Regions from separate parts of the Mesorhizobium sp. M0601 genome, predicted to be linked through region 3. Evidence: predicted binding sites of a transcription regulator. Region 3 holds the regulator's gene; each other region holds the start of a gene.
What was found. Region 3 encodes LexA, which represses DNA repair genes until DNA is damaged. Its sites were predicted from a motif close to TGTTCNNNNTGTGTTCNG; they were not measured.
Positions count from the first base shown of each region.

Region 1 (9,816 bases), on a different contig from region 3:
TCCGGCAGCAGGGCAATACCGGCGCGCATCGCGCTGTAGATATCGACGGATGTGAGAAACGGCAGCAAGGGTTTGATCTGCTCGAACACTTCGCTGCGCGCCCGACCGATCGCGTTCGCCAGCTCCCTGCCGTCGGGAAGATCGTCGAAAAAGCCGTCGAACAGCAGATGAACCACCTCGGCGTATTTCCAGCGACCTGCCAGTTCGGGCAACGAATGGCCCCGGATGGTCAGGCGGCCACCAAGACCGTCGACATCGGAGAGCACCGTTTCCGCCGCCACAACATCATCGAGCCCATTCGCCATCGGTTTTCTCCTTGACCCTTTCCGGGTGGTAGATAAGGGTTGGTGACTGGACCATCAATCTTGATCAATGGAATCAACATGACAAGGCTGACATGACGGAGTGGCTGACGCGGGACGAAGCCCTGAAGCGTCTCAAGGTGCGAGCCCAGACCCTCTATGCCTATGTCAGCCGCGGGCGCATCGGCGTGCGGCCGGACCGGGCGGATCCACGCCGCAGCCAGTATCGCGCCGACGACATCGCGGCGCTGGCGAGTCGCCGGGCTCGTGGCCGAAATCCGCAGGCAATCGCCGAAAGTGCAATTGCCTGGGGTGAGCCGGCGATCGCCACCACGATCTCGACCGTTTTGCATGGCCGCCTTGTCTATCGCGGCCAGGATGCGGTTGCTCTCTGCGAGGCTGCCACGCTGGAGCAGACGGCAAACCTGCTTTGGGCATCTGACGCACCGGTGTCGTTCGTCTCGGCGAGCCGCCATGGCAACGGCGCAACTGGCCGGCCGGCTGCCTTCGCGGAATTGGCCGCGTTGGCGGCCAACGGCCGGCCTTCGCTCGGCCGAAGATCGGCTTCGCTCAACCACGATGCGGCCGGCGCCATCGCCGCTTTGGCCCAGGCGCTCGGCGCGATTCCCGGAACTGGTGCCGTGCACGAAAGGCTGGCGCGGGGATGGTCGCTCGATGCGGCCGGCGCAGACTTGATCCGCCGCTCACTGGTACTGTTGGCCGATCACGAATTGAACGCATCGACCTTCGCCGCACGGGTCGCCGCGTCCACCGGCGCACCTGTTTCGGCCTGCCTGCTTGCCGGCCTCGCCACGCTCTCCGGGCCGCGTCATGGCGGCGCCGCGGAGGCGGTCATGATGCTGGCGGAAGATGCGCAGAGATTGGGGCCGGACGCGGCTGTCGGACGCTGGCTCGGTCACGACAGGCCGCTGCCCGGATTTGGCCATCCGCTTTATCCCGACGGCGATCCGCGTGCGGAACCGTTGCTGGCCGCGATAGATGTCGATGATGGGCTGTTACGGCTTTGCGATGCGGCCTTTGCGGCAACGGGCATGCGCCCGAACGTCGATTTCGCTTTGGCCGCGCTGACGCGCGGTCTCCGTTTGCCGTCCGATGCGCCGTTCCGCCTGTTCGCGCTCGGCCGCAGCGTCGGCTGGGCCGCGCATGCCGTGGAGCAGGTGACGAGCAACGGCCTGATCCGGCCACGCGCCCGCTACCAGGGACCGCTGCCGGAGCAGCTCTAGTCTAGCCGCGCTGCTTGCGAAGTCTCAGCAGCACCTGAAGGAAGGTCCGACGCTGCACTTCGCCAGCCGGCAGTCAGGACATCGTGTCGAGCTTGCGCTGCATCGCGGCGATCTGCTCCTTCAGCTCCTGAAGGTCGTCGGGTTTTTCCGGCGTTTCCTTCCTGGCCGGTTCGGCCGGCGCTGCTGCCGGCGCCGAGCCCGCGGGCGGGAACGGCGTGAACAGCCGCATGGCGTTCTGGAACATTTCCATGTTGCGCCGCGTCTGCTCCTCCAGCACCTTGATCGGCGTAGCGATCTTCATCATGTCCATCGGCGACTTGCCGAGCGCATCTTTCATCTGCTCGCGAAAGCGCTCCTGCTCCTTCGAGAAGGCCAGCATCGACTGTTCGAGAAAGCTCGGCACGATCATCTGCATCTGGTCGCCGTAATAGGCGATGAGCTGACGCAGGAACGGGATCGGCAGCATGTTCTGCCCGTCCTTGTTCTCCAGCTCGAAGATGATCTGGGTCAGTACCGGATGCGTGATGTCGTCACCGGTCTTGGCGTCCTGGACAGTAAAGTCCTCGCCTCTTTTGACCATTTCAGCGAGATCCTCGAGCGTCACATAGGTGCTGGTGCCCGTATTGTAGAGACGGCGATTGGCATATTTCTTGATAACAATAGGTTCGTCTTTTGCGGCCATCTGCATCCTCCCCGGACACCGGGCAGCTTAAGTAAGCCGCCGGTAACGATTGCGCCTTTTTAAAGGATATGCGCAAAAGCGTCATGAATCCAAGCAGTTTGTGCAGTGCGGGAACATTTTATGCTGCGCAGCACGGACGGGCCGCCGTTGCAGCGACGGGCGGCATACTTGCGGGAGTGGGACGCCATGCCCATTTCGGGTTTGACTCGGGTTGTGGAAAGGGCAAGAAAAGTCCCCGACGGCACCCGAAATCATTCCCCGAAAGCCTGGAGAAGAACATGTCCGCTTCCAACGCCATCGTTGTCGCCAGTGCAGCGCGCACGCCCGTCGGCTCCTTCAACGGCGCCTTCGCCAACACCCCAGCCCATGAATTGGGTGCCGTCGCCGTCAGGGAAGCGCTGGTCCGTGCCGGCGTCGACGGCAAGGAGGTGGACGAGGTCATTCTCGGCCAGATTCTGACCGCGGCTCAAGGGCAGAACCCGGCGCGGCAGGCGGCAATGGCTGCCGGCGTACCGCAGGAGGCGACCTCCTGGGGCCTGAACCAGCTCTGCGGCTCGGGCTTGCGCGCCATCGCGCTCGGCATGCAGCAGATCGCCCAGGACGACGCGAGGATCATCGTTGCCGGCGGCCAGGAATCGATGTCGATGGCTCCGCATGCACAGCATCTGCGCGGTGGCGTCAAGATGGGCGATTTCAGGCTGATCGACACCATGATCAAGGACGGCCTGACCGATGCCTTCTACGGCTATCATATGGGCAACACCGCTGAGAACGTCGCCCGCCAGTTTCAGATCACCCGCGACGACCAGGACCAGTTCGCACTGGCTTCCCAGAACAAGGCCGAGGCCGCGCAGAAAGCCGGGAAATTCAAGGACGAGATCGTTGCCTTTACAGTCAAGGGCAGGAAGGGCGACACCGTAGTCGACCAGGATGAATACATCCGCCACGGCGCGACAATCGATGCCATGACCAAGCTCAAGCCCGCCTTCGACAAGGAAGGCACGGTGACGGCTGCCAATGCTTCCGGCATCAACGACGGCGCCGCCGCCGTGGTGCTGATGACCGAAGCGGAAGCCGCAAGGCGCGGCATCACACCGCTGGTGCGTATCGTTTCCTGGGCGACCGCCGGTGTCGACCCGCAGATCATGGGGACGGGACCGATCCCCTCCTCGCGCAAGGCGCTGGCCAAGGCCGGCTGGTCGGTTGGCGACCTCGATCTGGTCGAAGCCAACGAGGCCTTTGCCGCGCAGGCCTGCGCCGTCAACAAGGACATGGGCTGGGATCCGGCCATCGTCAACGTCAATGGCGGCGCCATCGCCATCGGCCATCCGGTCGGCGCCTCGGGCGCCCGCATCTTCAACACGCTGGTCTACGAGATGCGCCGCAGAAGTGCCAAGAAAGGCCTTGCCACGCTGTGCATCGGCGGCGGCATGGGTGTTGCCATGTGCGTGGAAGCATTGTGATGAGACAAGCGATACGAATAGGATGCTGGCGCAAAGCGAGTAGGGAATAGAGGGCAAACCCCACCGCTTCAACGCTCAGTCATCTGCATTTCCCGGGAGGACATATGATAAAGGTTGCAATCGTCACAGGCGGGTCGCGCGGCATCGGCGCGGCGATATCGGTCGCCTTGAAAAGCGCCGGCTATTCGGTCGCCGCAAACTACGCCGGCAATGAAGAAGCGGCGGCAAAGTTCAAGGCCGCGACCGGCATCCCGGTCTATAAATGGTCGGTCGCCGACTACGAGGCCTGCGCCGCCGGCATCAAACAGATCGAAGCCGATCTCGGTCCCGTCTCGGTGCTGGTCAACAATGCCGGCATCACTCGCGACGCGATGTTCCACAAGATGACCCGCGAGCAATGGAAAGAGGTCCTCGACACCAACCTTTCCGGCGTCTTCAACATGACGCATCCATTGTGGGGCGGCATGCGCGACCGCAAGTTCGGTCGCATCATCACCATCTCCTCGATCAACGGCCAGAAAGGCCAGGTCGGCCAGGTCAATTATTCGGCCTCGAAGGCCGGCGATATCGGCTTCACCAAGGCACTGGCCCAGGAAGGCGCGCGCGCCGGCATCACCGTCAACGTCATTTGCCCCGGCTACATCGCCACCGAGATGGTCAAGGCAATGGACGAGAAGGTCCTCAACGAGCGCGTCATCCCGCACATCCCGGTCGGTCGTCTCGGCGAGCCGGAGGAGATCGCGCGCTGCGTCGTCTTCCTCGCTTCCGACGATGCCGGTTTCATCACCGGCTCGACCATATCAGCCAATGGCGGCCAGTACGTCGCCTGATCGTTTGTCTTTACGTTGAGACAGATCCGCGCTTGGACGAACGGGCCTGCAAAACGGCCCGTTTCTATAGCGGTCTTCCCGTTGCAAGATCTCGATGCAGCACGCTGCCCCAATCCGGCACGCAAAGGTTAACGGCAAACTCGCAGCTTGTGCAAAAGCCGCCCGGCAGCCTGTGGATTCTCGGTGGAAAAGCTGTCCACAACACAACATGTTGCGGTGAACAAACCAAGAAACTTCGGCTATCTCTGATTCGTCGCCGATTCGTTCCGGCTTTGAGCGGAACGTTAACGGCGAGAGCTGAAAACACCCTCGAAATGATTAAAGCGCGTTAGGAAACATCAATAATTTCATAACGTTGTGCGAAGCAGATTGGCCGGCCACGACCATTCGCCGGCAAAGGTTAACCGCAGTGCTCGCTTGGATGCCGCTTGCATAAATCGGGCCAGTTTCCGTGATTCAGCATGTGGTGAGGTACGCCGACAGAAAACCCAGATGTAGCCGTGAACAAACCCTGAATCAGCGCGAGTCAGTGATTCGTCGCTGATTCGTTCCAGACTCGTTCCAACTGTTAATCGGGAACAGATTTTCTGGCTTCGAACCAACCAATCGGCCTGCCCTCGGCATATTCCGCTTTCGCTTCGCGCCCGAAATCCCTATGTGTCGCCTGTCATACGCGGCCAATATGGGCGCGCTCCCGACAATGCGAGGCAGAGAGCCTTATTTCCAGGCCGATGAACATCCATCCGAAACACACTGAACCGCTGATCCTGTCGGGTCGAGACGTGACGGCCGTGCTCGGCCCGACCAACACCGGCAAGACCCATCTCGCCATCGAACGCATGGTGGCGCACGAAAGCGGCGTCATCGGCCTGCCGCTCAGGCTGCTTGCCCGCGAGGTCTATACGCGCGTCTGCGAGAAGGTCGGCGCCCATAAGGTGGCGCTCATCACCGGCGAGGAAAAGATCCAGCCGGCGGGCGCGAAATACTCGGTCTGCACCGTGGAAGCGATGCCGCGCGAGACCGACGCCGCCTTCGTTGCCATCGACGAGGTCCAGCTCGCCGGCGATCTCGAACGCGGCCACATCTTCACCGATCGCATCCTGCATCTGCGCGGCCGCCAGGAGACGCTGCTGCTGGGCGCGGCCACCATGCACGGCATTCTGCAGCGCCTGCTGCGGGGCGTGTCGGTGGTGACGCGACCACGCCTCTCGCATCTTGCCTATGTCGGCTCGAAGAAGCTGACCCGCCTGCCGCGGCGCACGGCGATCGTCGCCTTCTCGGCCGACGAGGTCTATGCCATCGCCGAGCTGATCCGCCGCCAGCAGGGCGGTGCCGCCGTCGTGCTCGGCGCACTCAGCCCGCGCACCCGCAACGCCCAGGTGGCGCTGTTCCAGTCGGGCGACGTCGACTACCTCGTCGCCACCGACGCCATCGGCATGGGCCTCAACCTCGACCTCGACCACGTCGCCTTCGCCCAGAATCGCAAATTCGACGGCTACCAGTACCGCAACCTGACGGCGGCCGAGCTCGGCCAGATTGCCGGCCGCGCCGGCCGGCATCTGCGCGATGGCACCTTCGGCGTCACCGGCCAGGTCGATCCGCTGGATGATGAACTGGTCAACAAAATCGAGGCGCATGATTTCGACCCGGTGAAAGTACTGCAGTGGCGCACCGCGCATTTCGATTTCGCCAACCTTGATGCGCTGAAGCGCTCGATTGAGACCAACGCTCCGGTCGAAGGCCTGACGCGCGCGCTGCCGGCAGTAGACGCGCAGGCGCTCGAGCATCTGTCGCGCGACGAGGACGTCCGGGCACTCACCACCGATGCCAGGCGCGTGGCGCTGCTGTGGGAAGCCTGCGCGCTGCCCGACTACAGGAAGATCGCGCCGGCCCAGCACGCCGACTTGATCGCCTCCATCTACATGGACCTTGCCAGGCACGGCCATGTCGACGAGAACTACATGGCCGAGCAGGTGCGCCGTGCCGACACCACCGAAGGCGACATCGACACGCTGTCGCACAGGATTGCCCAGATCCGCACATGGACCTTCGTTTCCAACCGGCCCGGCTGGCTGGCCGATCGGGCACACTGGCAGGAAAAGACGCGCGAAATCGAAGACAGATTGTCGGATGCGCTGCATGAGCGGTTGACGAAACGTTTTGTAGACCGCAGGACTTCCGTCCTCATGCGGCGCCTTAGAGAAAACACGATGCCTGAAGCCGAAATCAGCCCAACCGGAACCGTCCTCGTCGAAGGCCATCACGTCGGCGAGTTGCAAGGTTTCCGCTTCACCGCCGACCAGAGCGCCGGCGGCGAAGACGCCAAGGCGGTGCGGGCGGCGGCGCAGAAGGCGCTTGCCGCCGAGTTCGAGGCGCGGGCCGAGCGCTTCGGCGCCTCGGCCAATGGCGACATCGCGCTGGGTTCGGATGGCACGCTGCGCTGGATCGGCGCGCCGATCGGCACGCTGGTCGCCGGCGAAGACGCTTTGAAGCCGCGTCTGGTTCTGCTGGCCGACGAGCAACTCACCGGCCCGGCACGCGACAAGGTTGCGGCGCGCGCCGAGCGCTTCGTAAACTTCCAGATCGAATCCCTGCTGAAGCCGCTGGTCGATCTCAAGAATGCCGAGCAGATCACCGGCATCGGCCGCGGCATCGCTTTCCAGCTTGTCGAGCATTTCGGCCTCATCAACCGTCGCGACATCGCCGACGAGATGAAGTCGCTCGACCAGGAAGGCCGCGCGGCGCTTCGCCGTCTCGGAGTGCGCTTCGGCGCCTACCATGTCTTCGTGCCGGCGCTGATCAAACCGGCGCCGGCCGGGCTGATAACGCTGCTGTGGGCGCTGAGAAACGACGGCAAGGACAAGCCCGGCTTCGGCGATGTCGTTCACGCACTGGCCTCCGGCCGCACCTCGGTGGTCATCGATCCGACCTTCGACAAGACCTTCTACAAGCTTGCCGGCTACCGCAATCTTGGCCGGCGTGCTGTACGCGTCGATATTCTCGAACGGCTGGCCGACCTGATCCGGCCGGCGACCAACTGGAAGCCGGGCCTCGGGCCTCGCCCCGACGGCGCCTATGACGGCCAGTCCTTCATGGTGACGCCGCCGATGATGTCGATTCTCGGCGCCACCGCCGACGACATGGAAGAAATCCTGAAGGGACTCGGCTATCGCGCCGATGCCAAACCGGCGGCCGAGGTCAAGGCGCGGCTCGAAGCACAGGACAATGCCGCGCGTGAAGCTGCCGCTGCAAAGCAGGCGGCGGAAGAGACTGCGCGCGTCGAGCAGGCGAGGATGGCGGAAGCATCTGCCGCGGCAGAGCCGCCGGCGGAGGCTTCGGAACCTGTGTCGGATGCGGCTCCTGTTGCGGAGGCGGCGGCCGAAGCTGTGACCGAAGCGACGGCAGAGCCTGTCGCCGAAGCTCCAGCCCCTGAAGCTGCGGCAGAAGTCACGCAAGAGACCCGGCCCGCCGCGGAGGCGACTGCTGAAGCGCCTGCGGAACCAGCGGCCGAGCCAACGGCGGAACCTGGGGCGGAAACTGAGGCTGCGGCACCGGCAGAGCCGCCGGTTCTCGAAACTACGGAAGCATCGCCGGCCGAACCTGCAGCAACGACGGAAGCTGTCTCCGGCGAAGCTGCTCCAGAAGCCGAGGAGCCAAAACCTGTCCTGTTATGGCGGCAGGGTCGTTTCGACCAGCGCCCGCGTCATCGCCAGCATGACAACCGCCCCCGGGACAATCATCGGGACCATCGCGCGCGCAGTGGTCAAGCTGCGCCGGACAGCCGCAGCGATGCGCCGGTAGATGCCGGCGGGCAAGCGACGCCGGGCGACCGGCCCGCCCGTCAGGGGCGCCACGACCAGCGCGACGGCGCCGGCAAGCCGCGCTTCGATCGCAGCAAGTTCAAGCCCAGGCCGCAAGGCGAGGCGGCAGAGCAGCGCGCCGGCAAGCCGCAAGGTGAACGCCCGGACCGGCGCGAAAACCGGCCCGACTGGAAGGCTGGCCGGCAGGACGGCAAAGGCGGCGCCCAAGGCGCAAAACCCGCCTTCCAGCCAAAGCCGCGTGAGGAACGCCCGGTCCGCTTCGACCCGGACTCGCCGTTCGCCAAGCTCGCCGCGTTGCGCGACCAGCTGAAGAAGTAAGCTGCTCGTCCAATGGTCACTGATGCCCGCCAGCGCATCGACAAGTGGCTGTTCTTCTCGCGCGCGGTAAAATCGCGCACGCTGGCAGCCAAGCTGGTCGTCGCCGGACGCGTCCGCATCAATCGCGACAAAGCAGCGCAGGCCTCCGACACGGTCCGGCCGGGCGACGTTTTGACCATCACGCTGGAGCGGCGGATCTTCGTCTGGAAAGTCCTTGGCACCGGCGTACGGCGTGGCCCGGCCGAAGAGGCCCGCCTGCTCTACGAGGACATGTCGCCGCCCCCAGCGCCCAAGGGCGAGGCGCTTCCGGATGCGGTGCCGCCGTTGCGCGAGGCCGGCAGTGGTCGCCCGACGAAGAAGGAACGCCGCCAGACCGACCACCTGCTCGGCGACGATTGAGCAAGGTCGAACGCCCGCTTTGCCGGCCTTCCGGAATTCCATTCCGGAAACCGCGGCACCGCTGACAGGGGCCGCCCTTGCCACCAGCGGACAAAGGCGTTACCTCACCAAAAAAGCCCAACAAAATGGGACGTCCCGGAGCCGACCAATGACCTATGTCGTGACCGACAATTGCATAAAATGCAAATACATGGACTGCATCGAGGTCTGTCCGGTCGACTGCTTCTACGAAGGTGAGAACATGCTCGTCATCCACCCGGACGAGTGCATCGATTGCGGCGTCTGCGAACCGGAATGCCCGGCCGACGCAATCAAGCCCGACACCGAGTCGGGTCTCGACAAATGGCTGCAGATCAACACCGAATATGCCGAGAAATGGCCCAACATCACCGCCAAGAAGGAGCCGCCGGCCGACGCTAAAAATTTCGATGGCGAAACTGGCAAGTTCGAGAAATATTTCTCCCCGGAGCCCGGCGAAGGCGACTGACGAGCCTGCCGGCTGCGGTGGCCTGACGCCGCGTAACAGACGTGATACATTAACTGCCTTGACAGGCGGCGACGGCGCGCGGCCTTCGCGCGTGCAGCAAAACCTTGATTCTTCCGACTTTTTGTGCTATATGAGCCAAACATGCCGGTGACACAACGTCGATTTATGGCGCAAACGCCCCAAATCACTGAAAGGTGAATTTCTCAATCCGGACCAGAGCGATCTGGGGCAGGCGGTCGCAATGTTGCGATTTGCCGGTCCTGGCCTTTC
Region 1 covers NZ_JAMYQK010000011.1:110,795-120,610, reverse strand. The annotation lists gene NKI41_RS13350 (citrate synthase/methylcitrate synthase) at 1-305, opposite strand, end outside; gene NKI41_RS13345 (citrate/2-methylcitrate synthase) at 398-1,546, shown strand; gene phaR (polyhydroxyalkanoate synthesis repressor PhaR) at 1,620-2,228, opposite strand; gene NKI41_RS13335 (acetyl-CoA C-acetyltransferase) at 2,507-3,691, shown strand; gene phbB (acetoacetyl-CoA reductase) at 3,796-4,521, shown strand; gene NKI41_RS13325 (helicase-related protein) at 5,253-8,660, shown strand; gene NKI41_RS13320 (RNA-binding S4 domain-containing protein) at 8,673-9,059, shown strand; gene fdxA (ferredoxin FdxA) at 9,208-9,546, shown strand.
Region 1: NKI41_RS13325 (helicase-related protein) is a predicted target of LexA. The motif match lies at 5,068-5,085, and genes of this name have one in related genera.

Region 2 (9,816 bases), on a different contig from region 3:
GGATGGCGCGCGCCTGCTCCTCGGAGAGATTGTAGGTACCATCCTCGTTGATGCGATGGCGCGGATCGTCGATCAGAAGAATCAGCGATTCCACGTCGCCCGAAGGCCAGCGCCGCTCCATCAACTGCTCGCGCGCCGTCTGCGGATCCGGAGCGCTGCGGATCAGCTTGATGACTTCATCGATGTTGGCAACAGCGATGGCAAGGCCGACCAGCACATGGGCGCGGTCGCGCGCCTTGCGCAGCAGGAATTTCGTGCGCCGGCTGATCACCTCCTCACGGAAGGCGACGAACGCCTTCAGCATGTCGGTCAGCGTCAGCAATTCCGGCTTGCCGCCGTTCAGTGCCACCATGTTGGCGCCGAAGGACGTCTGCAGCGGGGTGAAGCGGTAAAGCTGGTTGAGGATGACATCGGCGACGGCGTCGCGCTTCAGTTCGATGACGACGCGGTAGCCCTGGCGGTCGCTCTCGTCGCGAATGTCGGAAATGCCTTCGATGCGCTTGTCGCGCACCAGCTCGGCCATCTTCTCGATCATCGACGCCTTGTTCACCTGATAGGGAACCTCGGTGATGACTATCGATTCACGATCGTTGCCGCGCGCCTCGACGTTGACGCGGCCGCGCATGACGATGGAGCCGCGGCCGGTCGAATAGGCGCTGTAGATGCCGGAACGGCCAAGCACGATGCCGCCGGTCGGGAAATCCGGTCCCGGAATGATCTCCATCAGCGCCGGAAGGTCGATCGCCGGATTATCGATGAGGGCAATGGCGCCGTTGCAGACCTCGCCCAGATTGTGCGGCGGGATGTTGGTGGCCATGCCGACGGCGATACCGCCGGAGCCGTTGACCAACAGGTTCGGGAAGCGCGCCGGCAGGACTTTCGGTTCGCTGCCCGACGCATCGTAAGTGTCCTGGAAATCGACGGTGTCCTTGTCGATGTCTTCCAGCAACTCATGCGCGACCTTGGTCAGCCGCGATTCCGTGTAGCGCATCGCCGCCGGCGGATCGCCGTCGATCGAGCCGAAATTGCCCTGCCCGTCGATCAGCGGCACGCGCAGCGACCAATCCTGCGCCATGCGCACCAAAGCGTCGTAGATCGAGGCGTCGCCATGCGGATGATATTTACCCATCACGTCGGCGACCGGGCGTGCCGATTTCACATATTTGCGGTTCCAGTGATAGCCGCTCTCATAGGCGGCGTAGAGGATGCGGCGATGCACCGGCTTGAGGCCATCGCGCACGTCCGGCAGCGCGCGGCTGACGATCACGCTCATGGCGTAATCGAGATAGGAGCGCTGCATCTCCTCGATGATGGATATCGGCTCGATGCCGGTGGGGCCGCCGTCGGCGCCGCGCGGTGTCTTTTGGTCGGTCAAATCGGATCACAATCTAATCAGGAATCACTTGGTGCTTATATAGGAAGCCAGCCTGAAACTCCAACAATCGCGGCAGTTTTCCAGTGTGGTTTTTAGCGGCAAATTCAAAAGGATAAACCAATTGCGACGATATGGCCGTGTACCCTTTCACGGGCGTCGCCGGCGGGCGCGATAAGTACCCGGCGCCTCGCCCATCAGCCGCCGGAAACGGCGATTGAAGGTTGATAGATCGTTGAATCCCGCCGAAAAGGCAATCGCCGAAATCGTCTGATCCGACGTCCGCAGCCGCACGGCTGCCCTGTGCAGCCGCGCTCTCAGCAGGAATTGGTAGGGCGTCATACCGGCAACGTGCCGGAAGGTGCGCAGGAAATGGTAAGGGCTGGTGGCGGTCTCGTCGGCGAGTTCGGCAAGCGAGATCGGCCGGTCGGCATCGACTTCGATGCGCCGCACCGCTTCGGCGACACGCTTCTGGTCACGGCGGCTCGGCGTCCGTCCCCGATCCGTAGCGCTGCAAGCCGCAGTTACCGCGGCACCGGCAATGCGCAGGGCGAGTTCCTCGAACACGCCGGTGTCGGCCATCTCGCGCGCCGCCTCCGCTTCGGCAAGCAGCGGCACCAGCGCCGGCAAGGGCGGCAGGCGCGGCGTTCCGAAATCGAGCGTCTTGGCGCCCGGCACGTCGGCGACGATCCGCTCCATATAGGCCGGTCCGAAATGGAAGGAGAGGCAACGGTCGCCGGCGCCATGCTCGTGCCCGCATTCGTAGCATGTGCCGGGATTGCCGAGCAGGAGCGCGCCCGGCGCCAGCATCGCCGTGCCCTCGCGCGCACGATAGCGGAAGGTGCCGTTGGTTACGGCGGCAACGCAGAAATCCCGATGCTCCTCCTCGAATGGCCTGTCGGCGGCGCTGGCGGTGCAGATGACATCCGACACCTGCCAGCCTCGGCCCGACGCCAGCCTGTGCGCGCTCGTCGTCATCGCCGAAACATAGCAACTTTTCCCAAGCGCAGAACCCCTGTCGGCGTCTATGCTTGCCGGTCTCCTGACAAGATGAGAGCGAAGCCATGTCCAATTCCTTTGCCAAGGTCCTGCACAGCGATGGGCCCGTACCGGCCCTTGCCGAGAAACTGAATCTTTATGGCCGCTTCGTCGGCGCCTGGACGTTCGACGCCACGCGCCATCTCGAGGACGGTCAGGTGCTGACCGGGCGCGGCGAAGTGCATTTCGGCTGGGTGCTCGAAGGCCGCGCGATCCAGGACGTATGGATCCTGCCTGCCCGTGACGCCGGCCCCTCGCCCTCGCTCGGCAAATGGACCTTCTATGGCACGACGTTGCGCGTCTACGATCCCGGCGTTGACGCCTGGCACATCTTCTGGAGCGATCCGCGCAATCAGTACTACAGCCGCCAGCTCGGCCGTGCCGAGGGCGACACCATCATCCAGCAAGGCGCAGACGGCACCGGATCTGCTGTGCGCTGGAGCTTTTCGCGCATCACCGAAAATTCGTTCCGCTGGCTGGGCGAACGCTCACAGGACGACGGCGCTACCTGGCGTCTTGAAGTCGAGTTTCTGGCGCGCCGGGCCGTCAGCCCCTGATCCGCACGGTTTCCACTGGCTCCGCTTTGCTCTACCAATCCCGTTATCCGGCTTTGCCGGCGGGGAGGGTCAGCATGCCGAGCTTCGACAGCCTGTTCAACGCCTTCGTCACCATACTGGTGACGATCGATCCGCCCGGCCTGGCGCCGCTCTTCCTCGCCGTGACCCGCGGCATGAACCGCGAGGAGCGCAACCAGGTCTCCGTGCGCGCCTCGGTCATCGCCTTCCTGGTAATGGCGTTGTTCGCAATCGCCGGCGCGTCGATCCTGTCAGTCTTCGGCATCACTCTGCCGGCCTTCCGCGTCGCCGGCGGCTTTCTGCTGTTCTTCATCGCCTTCGAAATGGTGTTCGAGCGCCGGCAGGACCGCAAGGAGAAGATCGGCGACGTCGCCATCACCAGGGACATGATCCACAACATCGCCGCCTTTCCGCTGGCGATCCCGCTCATTGCCGGTCCCGGCGCGATTTCGGCGACCGTCCTGCTCTCAAGCTCGTTTCAGGGTTTGGGCGCGCAGACAGCCCTTGTCGGCATCATCGCCATCTGCCTCGTCATCACCTACCTGGTGTTCGTGCTGTCAGAGCGCATCGACCGTATCCTCGGCCAAACCGGCCGTTCGATCCTGACAAGGCTGCTCGGCGTCATCCTGGCGGCGCTCGCCGTACAGTTCGTCGCCGACGGCATCAAGGCGCTGATGGCGACGTAGGAACAGCCCTACTTCGCTGTCGTTTCAATGACTTCGAAGTCGTGGGTAATCTCGGCAGTCTTGGCCATCATTGCCGAGGCCGAGCAGTATTTCTCGATCGAAAGCCCGATCGCCCGCTTCACCTTGTCGTGTGATAGCGACCGGCCCTTGACGACAAAATGCATGTGAATGCGGGTGAACACCCTGGGATCGGCTTCTGCTCGGTCGGCATCGAGTTCGACCACGCAATCTTCGACCGCCTCGCGCCCCTTTTCGAGGATATGGACCACGTCATAGGCCGAGCAGCCGCCAGTGCCGATCAGCACCAGTTCCATTGGGCTCGGCCCCGGCGTCTTGCCCTCCGGCCCGAACGCAGTGCCTAGCACCAGCTTGTGCCCATTGGCGGACTCGCCAACGAAAGTGCGCTCCTCGACCCATTTGACCCTTGCCTTCACCTGATACGTCCTTTCACCGCTCAAACGCACAACGTCCCGAAAATCCAAGACAGATTTTCGGGACGCCATTTCGTGGCCAAGGTGCCGGCGCTTTTCGCCGCAAGGGCAGTCCGCCCGAGAAATCAGAACGGGATTTCGTCGTCCAGCTCGCGCGACGAACCACCGCCGCCGCCCTTGTTGGCGCCACCGCGATTGAAACTTTCGCCCGGGCCGGATTGGCCGAAATCGGAACCGCGGCTCGCACCACCACCGGCATAGTTGCCGACCTGGCCGCCGCCCTCGCCCCGCGCATCGAGCATCTGCAGCTCGCCGCGGAATTTCTGCAACACGATTTCGGTCGTATAGCGGTCATTGCCGGTCTGGTCCTGCCATTTGCGCGTCTGCAGCTGGCCCTCGACATAGACCTTCATGCCCTTCTTCAGATACTGCTCGGCCACCTTGGCGATCTGGTCGTTGAAGATCACGACATTGTGCCACTCGGTCTTTTCCTTGCGCTCTCCGGACGTCTTGTCGCGCCAGCTTTCCGACGTCGCGATGCGGATGTTGACGACCGGGTCACCCGAATTCAGGCGGCGGATTTCAGGGTCCGCCCCGAGGTTGCCCACCAGAATGACCTTGTTGACGCTACCCGCCATGATACTTCTCCGCGCTCATCCGAAACCGAATTTTTGTCGCCGCACCTTACAGGCTATGGACAATCCCTGCCTGCCGTCGCTGCCTTTTCCCACAAGGTTTTTGTTCTCTTTTCGTTCTATAGGACAGGCCCTGCACTGTCAATAGTTGTCAGTAAGAAGTAGTGTCTTGGCGTCGAATTTCCACAGACCATGGGATCGAGGCGAACGCATGAAGATGGTTGCGCATAACGATCAGCCGCAAGAAGAGTGGCGGACGGGAGTAAAGACCCGCATGCATGTCTCTGCCCGCAACGGCGCAACTCAACTTTGCATGTTTGAACAATGGGTCGAACCCACCGTTGGCGCCCCGACACATTGGCACCCGGTCGAGGACGTACTTACCGTCATCGCTGGCAGGGCCGAGATGTGGATCGACGAAGAGCATCTCGTCTTGACTGCCGGACAGTCGCTTGTTGTCGCCGCGTACAGGCAACATGGCTTCCGAAACGTCGGCTCCGAATTGCTTCATATTCATGCTGTGCTCGCGTCACCAGTTTTCGAGGCGACGTTCAACGGATCCCCCGACATGGTGAGACGCTGGCTTCCAGCGAGTTTGTAAAACCTCGCCTGTCTTAAAAAATACCGCCTGTCTTAAAAAACACGGCTTGCCAAACCGATAAGTATTTACTTATGCTTTCGGCATGATCGAAGCAGACATTTTTCGGGCACTAGCGGATCCAACGCGTCGCGCCGTCTATGAGCGGCTCGCCGACGGCGAGATGACGGTGTCGGAACTGCGCACTGGCATACCGGTATCGCAGCCGGCGGTATCGCAACATCTCGCAGTGCTGCGCGGCGCCGGCCTCGTGGTCGAGCGCCGGGCCGGTCGCAACGCCTATTACCGCGTCGATCCGAAGGGGCTTGCGCCACTGCTCGGCTGGATCGAACGCTACCGTGCGTTCTGGCCAGAGCGCATCGAAAGGCTCAAGACGGTTTTGAAGGACATGGACCAATGACCAACCGAGGCAAAGAACGCGCCGAAATGGCCGCAGACAAGATCGAGTTCGAGTGCGAGCTGCCCGAACCGCCGGAACAGGTGTGGCGGGCGCTGACGGTGCCGGACCTGCTCGCGGCCTGGATGATGCCGAACGACATCAAGCCCGAAATCGGCAACCGCTTTGCCTTTAAAGCGCCGAATGCGCCGATCGAGTGCGAAATCCTCGACGCGGATCCCGGACGGCTGCTGCGCTATTCCTGGCGGGAGCGGCCGGCGCCCGGCGATACGCAGGTGCCGCCCGGCAATCCCCTGGACAGCGCAATGAACGACAGCCCAGTGGACAGCATCGTCACCTTTACGCTCGACCGCACCGTTTCCGGCGGCACGCATCTGCGCATCGTCCATGATGGTTTTGCTCGGGCAGCAGTGCCGGAGATCGCGATGGCAGGCGCCGGTTGCCGGCTTTCCTTTGACGCGCACACTCCCAGGCACAAGCAGATCGCCGCAAACACCCCGCGCCTCTTCCTGCGCGCGGCCTGAACGACAACAGTCAACGGAGACAACCGATGAGCGGCCTTGCCAATCTGGTGCCGATGGTGATCGAGCAGTCGAGCCGCGGCGAACGTGCCTTCGACATATTTTCGCGGCTGCTGCGCGAGCGCATCGTCTTCATCAACGGCCCGATCGATGACGGCACCTCAGCGCTGGTCTGCGCCCAGCTTCTGTCGTTGGAATCCGACAATCCCGACAAGGAGGTCTCGCTCTACATCAACTCGCCGGGCGGCGTGGTGACCAGCGGTTTCGCGATCTACGATACGATGCAGTATATCAGTTGCCCGGTCTCCACGGTTTGTATGGGCTTCGCCGCCTCGATGGCCTCGTTCCTTTTGATGGCCGGCACACCGGGGCGGCGCATCGCGCTACCCAACACCAGCATCGTGCTGCATCAGCCTCTCGGCGGTTTCCAGGGCCAGGCCTCCGATATCCAGCGCCATGCCGAGGGCATCCTTCGCACCAAGCGGCGCATGACCGATCTTTACGCCCGCCATTGCGGCCGCACCTACGAAGAAGTGGAACGCACGCTCGACCGCGACTTTTTCATGACCGCGCAGGAGGCCAAGGATTGGGGCCTCGTCGACCATGTTTTCGACACTCGCAAGCAGGCCGCATGAACGAGCCGGGCCGGCGGACGGAACTGAGGCGATTGAGCGCCCGCAATTTCAGCGCCATCGGTCTGGTCTTGCCGCTATCGCGGCACTATAGTCCGGCGATGACCGCCAGCCGCTCATCCAGCCTGTTATGCCTTGCCATCGCTACCGTTGCCGGCACGAACATGCTGGTGGGTATGGCACTTGCCCAAGATAATTCGACGTCTTCGCAAAAGCGCGCTCTGCCCGGTGTGACCAGCGATTATCGCATCGCCGAGCCAGCGCCGCGGCCTGAGCCTGACGATATGGCTCTAGGCAGCGGCAACGGCACCTTCAAGATTGGCGATACCGACGTTCGGATTTCCGGTAGCATCACCATTGATGTCGCTACCGGCGGGATCAGGCCCTCCAGCCGCTAAGTTCGCCTGGTGTGAACCACAAATATTGCGCTTCAAACGAACAGCCCCGCCACTGCTTTGCAACTGACGGGGCTTTCTTGGATCTGAAATCCAAATTGCCGGGAGTGTACTGCCGGCTTTTTATTTCGGATGCTTCGCGGCGTTCAGCCGACGATCCGACTAGCAGTCTCTGATTGTTGTGGGGATCGGCAGGTCAACGTGGGCAGGTAGCGCTAAACGCCTGACCTGGCTACTTATACCTGCCGCGGCTCCAGCGACACGTGGAGCCTCAAGGAACAATCCGGTGGAGTCATGCCTCTGCTCTCCTTCTGTTCGTTGCGACTGTCGTCGAAGCGCTCATCGCATAACCCGCGGCGTCTCGCAGGCTAGCCCCAGGCCGCGAGGCCATCGAAAGACGGCCGGCTTCGTTGACAATTGGATTCTGCCCCCATGACGCGGGGACGTCAACCTTGAATAGCCGGGTTGCCGAAAAATGTGATCGCGAGACGCTTTGTGAAGCCGGCCTCACGGGCAGCTTTTGTCAGGAGCGTGTTCGGCCTTTGTTCTTTCCGCTTGCCCGTTCGCGCGAAAGGCGGTTAAACGCTTTGGTCGAGAGTTGTGGCGTCTCTCGAAAAGGCGGCGAAATTACCTACATAGGGGGTGGTCGGGAAAACCCGCCCATCCCACGAATTCCAGATTCTGAGGCGGCGACCGGCGATGGCCGACCATAAATATCTCTCCATTCGCGGGGCACGCGAACACAATCTGAAGAATGTCGATCTCGACCTGCCGCGTGACAGCCTGATCGTCATGACCGGCCTGTCGGGGTCGGGCAAGTCGTCGCTTGCCTTCGACACCATCTACGCCGAGGGCCAGCGCCGCTATGTCGAGAGCCTTTCGGCCTATGCACGGCAATTCCTCGAAATGATGCAGAAGCCGGACGTCGACCAGATCGACGGCCTGTCGCCGGCCATTTCCATCGAGCAGAAGACCACCTCGAAGAACCCACGTTCGACGGTCGGCACCGTCACCGAGATCTACGATTATATGCGGCTTTTGTTCGCCCGCGTCGGTGTACCCTATTCACCGGCCACCGGCCTGCCGATCGAGAGCCAGACGGTTTCGCAGATGGTCGACCGGGTGCTTGCTGTCGAGGAAGGCACCCGGCTGTTCATTCTGGCGCCGATGGTGCGCGGCCGCAAAGGCGAGTACCGCAAGGAACTGCTGGAGCTGCAGAAGAAGGGTTTTCAGCGCGTCAAGGTCGATGGCGTCTTCTATGAGATCGCCGACGTGCCGGCGCTGGACAAGAAGTACAAGCACGACATCGACGTCGTCGTCGACCGCATCGTCGTGCGCGGCGATCTGGCGACGCGGCTCGCCGATTCCATCGAGACCGCGCTGAAGCTGGCCGACGGGCTGGCGGTGGCGGAATTTGCCGACAAGCCGCTCGACGCCAGCCAGACCGGCGAGGATTCGGTCAACAAATCGAAGAACGAGACGCATGAACGCATGCTGTTCTCGGAAAAGTTCGCCTGCCCGGTGTCCGGCTTCACCATTCCCGAGATCGAGCCCAGGCTGTTCTCCTTCAACAATCCGTTCGGCGCCTGCCCGACCTGCGACGGGCTCGGCAGCCAACGCGCCATTGATGCCAGCCTGGTCGTGCCCGACGAGAATGTCTCGCTGCGCGCTGGCGCCGTCAGCCCTTGGGCGAAGTCGAGCTCGCCCTACTATGCGCAGACGCTGGAAGCGCTGGGCGTCGCCTATGGCTTCAAGCTCGGCGACAAGTTCAAGGATTTGAGCGAGGAGGCAAAGCAAGCCGTCCTGCACGGCACCGGCGAGCGCGAAATCACCTTCCATTACGATGACGGCCTGCGCTCCTACAAGACGACGAAAACCTTCGAGGGCGTCATCCCCAACCTTGAGCGCCGCTGGAAGGAAACGGAATCCGCCTGGATGCGCGAGGAGATCGAGCGCTTCATGTCGGCCACGCCCTGCCCGGCCTGCCGCGGCTATCGGCTGAAGCCCGAGGCGCTCGCGGTCAAGATCGCCGGCAAGCACATTGGCGAGGTCACCGAGCTGTCCATCCGCAAGGCCGACCAGTGGTTCACCGATCTGCCCGCTTCGCTCAACGACAAGCAGAACGAGATTGCGGTGCGCGTGCTCAAGGAAATCCGGGAGCGGCTGCGCTTCCTCAACGATGTCGGTCTCGACTATTTGACGCTGTCGCGCAACTCCGGCACGTTGTCGGGCGGTGAGAGCCAGCGCATCCGTCTGGCGTCGCAGATCGGCTCCGGCCTGACCGGCGTACTTTACGTGCTGGACGAGCCGTCGATCGGTCTGCACCAGCGCGACAACGCCCGCCTGCTCGACACGCTGAAGCATCTGCGCGACATCGGCAACACGGTCATCGTCGTCGAGCATGACGAGGACGCCATCCTGCATGCCGACTACGTCGTCGATATCGGCCCGGCGGCCGGCATCCATGGCGGCCACATCATCGCCCAGGGCACGCCGCAGCAGATCATGGCGACGCCCGCTTCGATCACCGGCAAAT
Region 2 covers NZ_JAMYQK010000008.1:58,506-68,321, forward strand. The annotation lists gene gyrA (DNA gyrase subunit A) at 1-1,375, opposite strand, end outside; gene NKI41_RS10635 (helix-turn-helix transcriptional regulator) at 1,523-2,350, opposite strand; gene NKI41_RS10640 (hypothetical protein) at 2,437-2,967, shown strand; gene NKI41_RS10645 (MarC family protein) at 3,042-3,671, shown strand; gene NKI41_RS10650 (OsmC family protein) at 3,680-4,105, opposite strand; gene NKI41_RS10655 (single-stranded DNA-binding protein) at 4,228-4,740, opposite strand; gene NKI41_RS10660 (cupin domain-containing protein) at 4,949-5,338, shown strand; gene NKI41_RS10665 (ArsR/SmtB family transcription factor) at 5,421-5,735, shown strand; gene NKI41_RS10670 (SRPBCC family protein) at 5,732-6,256, shown strand; gene NKI41_RS10675 (ATP-dependent Clp protease proteolytic subunit) at 6,283-6,888, shown strand; gene NKI41_RS10680 (hypothetical protein) at 6,885-7,283, shown strand; gene uvrA (excinuclease ABC subunit UvrA) at 7,980-9,816, shown strand, end outside.
Region 2: NKI41_RS10655 (single-stranded DNA-binding protein) is a predicted target of LexA. The motif match lies at 4,842-4,859, and genes of this name have one in related genera.

Region 3 (9,816 bases):
CGTGTGCTTGGCGTACAGCCAGTTGAACAGCGCCGTGCGCGCGCCGCCAATGTGCAGATAGCCGGTGGGCGAGGGGGCAAAACGGGTGACGACCTTATCGGGCATGGAACTCTCAGGCGGGCGAAGGAAGTGGGTTTGCGGACTTTCGCGCGTTGCGCGTTCATGTAGCATAGGAGGTCGAGGGCGCAAGGGGCAGACCCGATGGCTGTGCGAGGCCGTGGTGCGGGCGAGGGCGAGGACGTTGGCAGCGACGTCAGCGAACCCTTGCTGTTTGCCGCTCCCCCGCCTGTCCTGCCGGCACCGGCATTGCTACCTGCTCCGCGCTTCGATGCTCCGTCGCTGCCGGCCAGCGACCCAGCAACGGTTCTCGTGCCCGCGGGCGAGCCCATCGTACGCCTGCCCAGGCGTTTCCGCCTCCCGTCACCGTCCCGTATCCGCAACAGCGTAACCACGGCGGCCGGTCTGGAACTCGACCGCGGCATCGCCTTCCTGCTGGTGCCGGTGTTCCTCGCATGCGGGGTGGTCGTTTATTTCGGGCTGTCGGTGGAGCCGGCCTTTCCACAGCCGATCGCAATCGCGCTCCTCGCGACCCTTTGTGCCGTCGTCTCGCGGTCATGGCCCAGGACGCGCCTGTGCTTCATGGTGGCGCTGCTCTGCGCGCTTGGCGTACTTGCCGCCAAGTTCGAGACATGGCGTGTCGGAACGCATATGCTCGGCTCCGAAATCTCGACGCGGCTGACGGGTCGCGTCGTATCGTACGAGCCCATGGCGAGCGGCCGCATCAGGCTGACAATCGATGTGATCTCAACGGCCAGGCCGACACTGCGCTACATGCCGGAACGGGTCCGCGTTTCGGCGATGAAGATACCGGCTGAGCTGACCGCCGGTTCCGAGATCACCGGCTATGTGCGGCTGCTGCCGCCGACCGGCCCGGTGCGGCCCGACAGCTATGATTTCTCGTTCGACAGCTATTTCGCCGGTATCGGCGGCAGCGGCTTTTTTCTCGGCAATCCGAAAGTCGTGTCGTCGGGCAGCATGCCGCTTGCCGCGCAGCTTTCTTCCGCGATCGAAGACGCGCGCGAATCCATCGCCGACCATATCCGCAGCCGCATCGGCGGTGCCGAGGGCGAGATTGCTGCTGCGCTGATCGTCGGCGTGCGCGCCGGCATTCCCGAGGAGATCAACGAAGCGATGCGGCGCACCGGCATCTACCACATCATCTCTATCTCGGGGCTGCATATGGCGTTGGTCGCCGGCACCATCATGGCGCTGCTGCGGGGTGCCTTCGCGCTGTTTCCCGATTTCTCATCCCGACGGCCGGTCAAGAAATATGCCGCGGCCGCCGCGCTTTTTTCGATTGCGGCCTACCTCGTCTTTTCCGGCATTGTCGTGGCGGCCGAACGCAGCTTCATCATGCTGGCGGTGATGCTTATCGCCGTGCTGTTCGACCGGGCCGCGCTCACCATGCGCAACCTGGCGATCTCGGCCATCGCGGTCATCCTGGTGTCGCCGCACGAGGTGGTCGGTCCGAGTTTCCAGATGTCCTTCGCCGCGACGGCGGCCCTTGTCGGCGCCTATGCAGGCTGGTCCGATTACCGCGCCGGCAGGGCCACCACGCCGCCGCCGCGGCAGTCGCCGCTACGCTTTGCCACTCGAAAGGTCCTGCTGGGCATGTGCGGTCTGGCGATGACCTCGATCATTGCAGGGAGCGCCACGGCGCTTTTCGCCATATGGCATTTCCAGCGCGTGGCGCCGCTCAGCCTGTTCGCCAATCTGGCCATCATGCCCATCGTGTCACTGGTCGTCATGCCCTTCGCCGTTCTCAGCGCGCTGGCGATGCCGTTCGGTGCGGATGGCCCTTTTCTCTATGTCATGGGCAAGGGGCTGACGGCGATGATCGCCCTGTCCGGGTGGATCTCGGAGCGCTCGCCGATCGATGCGGTCGGGCTGATTTCGCTGAGATCCGTCCTTCTGGTGACGATCGCCCTCGTCATTGCCAGCATGGCGACGACGTGGTTGCGGCTGGCGGCACTTCCTTTTGCGCTCGCCGGCTTGCTGACGACAACGCAGACACGCATACCCGACGTATTGGTCTCGGAGGACGCACGGCTGGTCGCGCTGCCGATCGGCAGCGGTGAACTCGCGGTCAACCGGGCACGCCCGAATGAGTTCACCATCGACAACTGGAAACGCGCGCTCACATCAGAGGCTATCGTCGCGCCGGAAACACCTGGAAAGAACGACCCGCAATTCGACATTGCCGATCCGGCCGACCTACCGCCGGGCATGCCGTTCATTTGCACGGACGGCCTCTGCCTTGCCAGGCATCCATCCGGCGCGATCATCGCGCAAGCCAAGGACCGCGATACTGCGCGGCCAGCCTGCGCCTTTGCCAGCTTGATCGTCATCGACGACGCCACCGCCCATAACCCCTGCTACTACGACCGGCTGGTCCTCGTCGTCACCAAACGGCAACTGGCGCGCGCGGGAAGTGCCGCCGTCTATTTCGATCCACAAGCGGCAACACGCGCCGAGATCCGCTTCGCCGTCGAAAAATCATACCGGCCCTGGCACGTGCAGCGGAAATTTTCACGCGCGGCACGGGGCCTGCCGCCATACCGCCGGGCCGACAACCCCAAAGCCGGCGCCAAGGGCGGAGCTCAGTAGCGGCGGATCAGTCCGACGAGCTTGCCCTGCACCTTGACCCTGTCTGGTCCGAAGATGCGCGTCTCGTAGGCCGGATTGGCGGCTTCCAGGGCGATCGAGGCGCCCTTGCGGCGGAACCGCTTCAGCGTCGCTTCCTCCTCGTCGACCAGTGCCACCACGATCTCACCGGGGCTCGCCGTATCGGCATTGCGGATGATCACCGTGTCGCCGTCGAAAATGCCGGCCTCGATCATCGAATCGCCTTTGACCTCAAGCGCATAATGCTCGCCGCCCATGATCATATCCGGCGGCACCGAAATCGAATGCGTCTGGTGCTGGATGGCGTCGATCGGCACACCGGCAGCGATGCGGCCCATCACCGGGATCGAAACGGCGGCGACGACATCGTCGTCATTTCCGGCTGCGGGCACGCGCGACGATGTCGGCTTGCCTTGCCGAGGGGCGCCTTGCCCAAGACTGCCCTGGATGACACTCGGCGAGAACTTGCGCGCCGCATTGAGGCCGGGGGCGATCGAGTCAGGCAGGCGTAGCACCTCCAGCGCACGGGCCCGGTTGGGCAAACGGCGAATGAAGCCGCGCTCCTCCAGCGCCGTAATCAGCCGGTGGATTCCGGATTTGGAAGCCAGGTCGAGCGCTTCCTTCATCTCGTCGAATGAAGGCGGGATACCGCTTTCCTTCAACCTTTCGTGGATGAACATAAGCAGTTCGTGTTGTTTGCGTGTCAGCATAGCGACCCCCAACAGAATCAGAAAAACAAACCCAGAACAAACACTATCTGTTCCAGTTGTGTTCCGCAACTGTTTAAAGTTTAATGAATGCGTTAAGGCTCGGGAAACAAACGACGTCCCCTACCGGCGTACCGCATTTTCACCGCCGCGAGCCTCATCGCCTTGATTCTGCTTTCGTTTGCGCCCTTCTGGCCTCCTAGAAGGCAGCACTGGCATCGGCCGTCGGTCGGCAAAAGGCACGGAATTGAACCCGTATCGACTGTGCGGTTTGGTCGATGCACCGTGAACGAAACGAACTCAAAACGCCAACCTCGGGTTAAGTCCCGGTTTCCACCGCCTGGTCAGGCTGCTTCTCGCCGGTGGAGCCTTGCTGCGCGCAACCAGGTAATGGAAGAACAGTCGATGCGTGTCCGGCGTTGCGTTGGATGTTGGGGGAGCAGACAAATCATGACAGGAATTCCCGATCTCGTGGCCATAAAGGCGATGGATGCCGCGGATCCGCTGCGCGCGATGCGCGACCGCTTTGTGTTGCCGCAAGGAGTGATCTATCTCGACGGCAATTCGCTAGGAGCTGCTTCACGTGCCGCTTTCGATGAACTGCACAAGGCCGCGACCGAAGAATGGTCGCATGATCTCATCCGCGCATGGAACACGGCCGGCTGGTTCAACATGCCGCTTGAACTTGGCGACCAGCTCGGGCGCCTGATCGGGGCCGCGGCCGGCCAGACAGTGGTCTGCGACACGACATCGGTCAATATCTACAAGCTGCTGCACGCCGCCATGGCCATGCGACCGGAGCGGCAGGTCATCGTCGCCGAGGGCGATAGTTTTCCGACGGACCTCTACATGGCCGAGGGTGTGGTTTCGACGCGAAAAGATACGCTGCTGCGCCTCTCGGGAGTCGACGCGCCGACCATCGAAGAGCTGATCGACGAACGCACCGCCGTGGTGCTGGTCAACCACGTCAACTATAAGTCGGGCGAACTGCGCGACATGCCGGCGCTGACGCGCAGGGCTCAGGAAGCCGGGGCGATGATCGTCTGGGATCTCTGCCACACCGCCGGCGCGATGCCAGTCGAGCTCGACAAGGCAAACGCCGATTTTGCCGTTGGCTGCACCTACAAATATCTGAATGGCGGCCCGGGCGCGCCTGCCTTCATCTATGCGGCTGAGCGGCATCTTTCCGACATCCAGCAGCCGCTCACCGGCTGGTGGGGCCATGCACGGCCCTTCGCCTTCGAGCCAGGCTATGCGGCCGGCACCGGCATCCGCCGGTTTCTGTGCGGCACGCAGCCGGTCCTGTCGATGCGCACGCTGAAGGGCGCGCTCGACATCTGGAACGATGTCGACATGACGGCGGTGCGCAAGAAGAGCATCGCGCTGGCGGATCTGTTCATCGAGCTTGTCGAGGCAAAGTGCGGCACTTACGGGCTCACGCTCGAAAGCACGCGCGATGGGGAAAAACGCGGCAGCCAGATTTCATTCATGCATGAGCATGGCTACCAGGTCATGCGCGCGCTGATCGAACGTGGCGTGATCGGCGATTTTCGCGCGCCATCGACCATGCGCTTCGGCTTCACCCCGCTCTATGTCGGCTATGCCGATGTCTGGCAGGCCGTCAAAGTGCTTGAGGACATCCTGCACACCGGTGCGTGGAAGGATGCGCGCTTCGCCATCAAAGCAGCTGTCACTTGAGATTGATGCGAGAGCTGGAATCGTGAGGCTGGCGACGACGCGCCGCGCGATGCTTACGGCTACGCTGCAGGGCCATATGCCAGGGAGGGCGCAGGGTGTTCGAACGTCACATTGCCGATTGGGACAACGCCTATGCCAACGGCGCCAACATAGCCGGCAGCGATCGCTGGCCGGCGGCCTGGATCGAGCCCGCGCGGGTTTTCCGCGACGTGCTTTCGACCGAGGGCAGGGCGCGGCTCGACATGGCCTATGGCGACAACCCACGCAACCGGCTCGATCTTTTCCTGCCGGCCATCAAGCCCAAGGGACTCGTAGTGTTCGTTCATGGCGGCTACTGGATGGAATTCGACAAGAATTTCTGGTCGCATCTTGCCGCTGGCCCTGTTGATCGCGGCTATGCGGTGGCGATGCCGTCCTACACGCTCTGTCCGCAGATACGCATTGGCGGCATCGTCAAGGAGGTCGGCGCGGCGATCGGCAAGGCGGCGGCGACGGTTGCAGGGCCGCTGATGCTGACCGGGCACTCGGCCGGCGGCCATCTTGTTAGCCGGATGGTTACGGCGACGACGCCGCTGGCGACCGAAGTGGTCCGGCGCGTTCGTCATGTGGTGTCGATCTCGGGGGTGCACGATTTGCGCCCGATCATGCGCACCGGCATGAACGAGACGCTGGCGATCGATGAGGCCGAGGCGCAGGCCGAAAGTCCGGTGCTGCTGCGCCCGATGGACAAGGCCCGCCTGACCTGCTGGGCCGGCGGCGGCGAGCGCGCCGAATTCCTGCGTCAGAGCGCGTTGCTGGCCAACATCTGGATCGGCCTGGGTTCCGCGACCAGCTCGGTGGTCGAACCTGACCGGCATCATTTCAACATCATCGACGGTTTGGCCGATCCAGACCATCCGCTGACCCGGACCTTGATTTCGGAGTGAGGCAGGTTCAGCGTAGCATCAGCACGTCGCAGGGGGAGCCCGTCGCCGCGGCAGGCGCGAACGGCGCGCGAACGATCAGCCCGTTGGCATCGGCCAGCATTTTCAGCATCGAGGAGTCCTGGATGCCGAACGGCGTCGCCACGAGCGTACCGGCGTCATCTATGACAACAGCCCGCACATAATCTTGCCTGAGATCGTTGGCCGGCATGGCGGCACCGAGCCGTGCCCGACGTATATCCTGCTGAAAGGCGCGGCCGCCGAGCCGCGCCAGCAGCGGCTTCAGGAAGAGCTGAGTGCAGACCAGGCTTGCCACCGGATTGCCGGGCAGGCCGATGCAGCGAATGTCTCCCAGCCGCCCGAACATCAGTGGCTTGCCCGGCCGCATGGCGATCTTCCAGAAATCGAGCGTCATGCCTTGCCCGGTCAGCACGTCATGGACGAAGTCGTGGTCACCGACCGAGGCACCGCCCAGCGTGACGATGACGTTCGCGCCAGCCTTCACGGCCTTTTCAACCAGCGCAGCGATCGCCTCCCTGCGGTCCGGCGCGATGCCAAGGTCGAGCGCGCGCGCACCGACCGACTGTGCGGCAGCGGCGACACCATAGGCGTTGGAGGAGATGATCTGGTCGGGGCCAAGATCGCTGCCCGGCGGCAGTAATTCGTCGCCGGTGGCGATGATGGCCACCAGCGGCCGTTTGACCACGCGCACCTCGGGGTGATTGGCCGATGCCGCCAGCGGCAAGGCCGCCGGGTCGAGCAGGCGGCCTTTGGGCAGCAGGACATCGCCCTTGGCGAAATCGAGCCCGAGGCGGCGGATGTTGCGCCCCTGCACCGTCCGTTCCGTCACTTCGACGCTGCCGCCACCGAGATCGCGGACGTTCTCCTGGATGACGATAGTGTCGGCGCCTTCGGGAAGCGGCGCGCCGGTAAAGATGCGCACGGCCTGCCGCTGCTGCACCGTTCCGGCAAAGCCGCGTCCGGCCGGCGCCATGCCGACCACCGAAAGCCTTGCCGGTACGGACGCGATATCGGCCGCCCGCACGGCATAGCCGTCCATGGCGGAGGCGTTGAACGGCGGCTGGGTGCGGAGCGCCACAACCGGCTCCGCCAGCACGCGGTCGGCGGCATCCAGCAGTGCGACGCGTTCGCCCGGCAGCGCTGCTGCGCCGTCCAGCAGGCGCTCGAGCGCCTCGGCAACTGGGACCAGCACCATTATCGGCCTGCCTCGGTGGCCCCGTCTCCGGTGATCTTGTAGTCGCCGGATTTGCCGCCGGTCTTTTCAACCAGCCTTATGCCGGAGATGACCATGGCGCGGTCGACCGCCTTGGCCATGTCGTAGATGGTCAGGCAAGCGACCGAGACGGCACTCAGAGCCTCCATCTCAACGCCGGTCTTGCCGGTGACGCGGGTCAATGCTGTCACCTTCAGGCCGGGCAGCGCGGCGTCCGCCTCGATATCGACAGATATCCTGGTCAGCAGCAGCGGATGGCAAAGCGGGATCAGTTCATGCGTCTTCTTGGCCGCCATGATGCCGGCAATGCGCGCGGTGCCCAGCACGTCGCCCTTCTTGGCGTCGCCGGCGAGGATCATGTCCAGCGTCTCGGGCCGCATCGCGACAAAGCCTTCTGCGACTGCCGTGCGCACCGTCACAGCCTTGTCGCCGACATCGACCATGTTGGCTTCGCCCTGCGCGCCAAGATGGGTGAGGGTGGCCGCCATCCTCAAACGGCCTCTGCCGGCGCCTTGCCCGTCAACAGCAGGCGCGTTGCCGCGGCCACGTCCTGCTGGCGCATCAGGCTCTCGCCGACCAGGAAAGTCGCAATTCCGCTCTGCTCCAGCCGGCGGCAATCGTCGTGCGAAAAGATACCGCTCTCGCTGACCAGATGGCGGTCGGCCGGCACCATCGCTGCCAGCCGCTCCGAGGTCTGCAGGCTGGTTTCGAAGGTCCGGAGATTGCGGTTGTTGATACCGATCAGCCGCGACGACAGCTGCAGCGCGCGTTCCATTTCAGCCTCGTCATGCACTTCGACCAGCGCGTCCATGCCGAGCCCGAACGCTGTCGCTTCGAGTTCTCTTGCCAACGCGTCGTCGACGCTGGCCATGATGATCAGGATGGCATCGGCGCCCCATGCCCTGGCCTCGTAGACCTGATAGGGGTCGAACAGGAAATCCTTGCGCAAGGCAGGCAGCTCGACGGCAGCGCGCGCAGTGGTGAGGAATTCGGGCGCGCCTTGGAAGGAGGGTGCGTCGGTCAGCACCGAAAGGCAGGCGGCACCGCCCTTCGCATAGGCCCTGGCCAGCGCCGGCGGATCGAAATCGGCGCGGATCAGGCCTTTGGATGGGCTAGCCTTCTTGATTTCGGCAATCAGCGCGAACCTGCCGGATTTGCGCTTTGCTTCAAGGGCGGAAAGAAAGCCGCGCGGCGCGTCGGCATGCGTCGCCCGTGCCTTGATCTCAGCCAGCGGCACGCGCGCCTTGGCCGCCGTGATCTCGTCGCGCTTGTAAGCCTCGATCTTGCGCAGGATGTCGGACATGGTTTTTAACCGTTCGAAATCTCGATCAGCCTGTCGAGCACTTTCAGCGCGCGGCCGCTGTCGATGGCCTGCGCCGCCGTTACCATGCCGTCGGCGAGCGTCGTCGCTGTGCCGGCCACCACCAGCCCGGCGCCGGCATTCATCAGCACCGTATCGCGAAAGGCGCCGGCGGCGCCGCCCAGCATGTCGCGCAGTGCCTGGGCGTTGTGGGCGGCGTCGCCGCCGCGCAACTCGTCCTTGGTGTGCCGCTTCAGTCCGACGGCTTCCGGGGTCAGCGTAAAGCTGCGGATCTCGCCGCCGGCCAATTCGGCGACAAGTGTCTCGCCGGTGGTGGTGATCTCGTCATAGCCGTCGCCATGGACGATCCAGGCATGGTCGGCACCAAGTTCCTTCAACGTTTCTGCCACCGGCATGATCCATTCGGGCAGGAACACGCCGACCATCTGCCGTCTGACACTCGCCGGATTGGAAAGCGGGCCCAGCAGGTTGAAGATGGTGCGGGTTCCGAGCTCGACCCGGGTCGGGCCGACATGCTTCATCGCCGGGTGATGCGCCGGCGCGAACATGAAGCCAACGCCGGCCTCGTGGATGCAGCGGCCGATCGTCTCCGGAGGGATGTCGATCTTGACGCCCAATGCGATCAGCACATCGGCGGCGCCGGTCAGCGAGGACAGTCCGCGATTGCCGTGCTTGGCGACGGGCACGCCGCTGCCGGCGATGACGAAAGCGGATGCGGTCGAAATGTTGACGCTGTGCGAATTGTCGCCGCCGGTGCCGACAATGTCGATGGCACCCTCGGGAGCTTCGACACGCAGCATCTTGGCGCGCATGGTGGCGACGGCGCCGGCGATCTCGCTGACGGTCTCACCGCGCACGCGCAATGCCATCAAGAAGCCGCCGATCTGGCCGGGGGTGGCATCGCCGGACATGATGATGTCGAAGGCCTCGCGCGCCTCCTCGAAGGAAAGAGCGCTGCCGGCGGCGACCTTGGCGATGTGGATCTTCAGCGCGCTCATCTGGCCAGGGCTTGGGTTACGGCCGCCTGATCGATGCGGACGTCATATTGCGTCTGCAACTGCGCCACCAACTGGTCGAGCAGGTCGTCGGACATGCCGGAGGTGAAGGACTTCTGTGCGTCCTGGGGCACTGAGCTGGCATCGGCCCCGGCAGGCTCGAACACCTCGGCAACCTTGAACAGGATCTGTCCGTCGCCCGTAGGTGAGGGGATCAACCCGGCGCCGCCTTCTCCGACGCCGAACATCGCGG
Region 3 covers NZ_JAMYQK010000039.1:32,932-42,747, reverse strand. The annotation lists gene gltX (glutamate--tRNA ligase) at 1-105, opposite strand, end outside; gene NKI41_RS26520 (ComEC/Rec2 family competence protein) at 202-2,667, shown strand; gene lexA (transcriptional repressor LexA) at 2,661-3,395, opposite strand; gene kynU (kynureninase) at 3,843-5,090, shown strand; gene NKI41_RS26505 (hormone-sensitive lipase) at 5,186-6,016, shown strand; gene NKI41_RS26500 (molybdopterin molybdotransferase MoeA) at 6,024-7,229, opposite strand; gene moaC (cyclic pyranopterin monophosphate synthase MoaC) at 7,229-7,735, opposite strand; gene trpC (indole-3-glycerol phosphate synthase TrpC) at 7,738-8,550, opposite strand; gene trpD (anthranilate phosphoribosyltransferase) at 8,556-9,566, opposite strand; gene NKI41_RS26480 (SurA N-terminal domain-containing protein) at 9,563-9,816, opposite strand, start outside.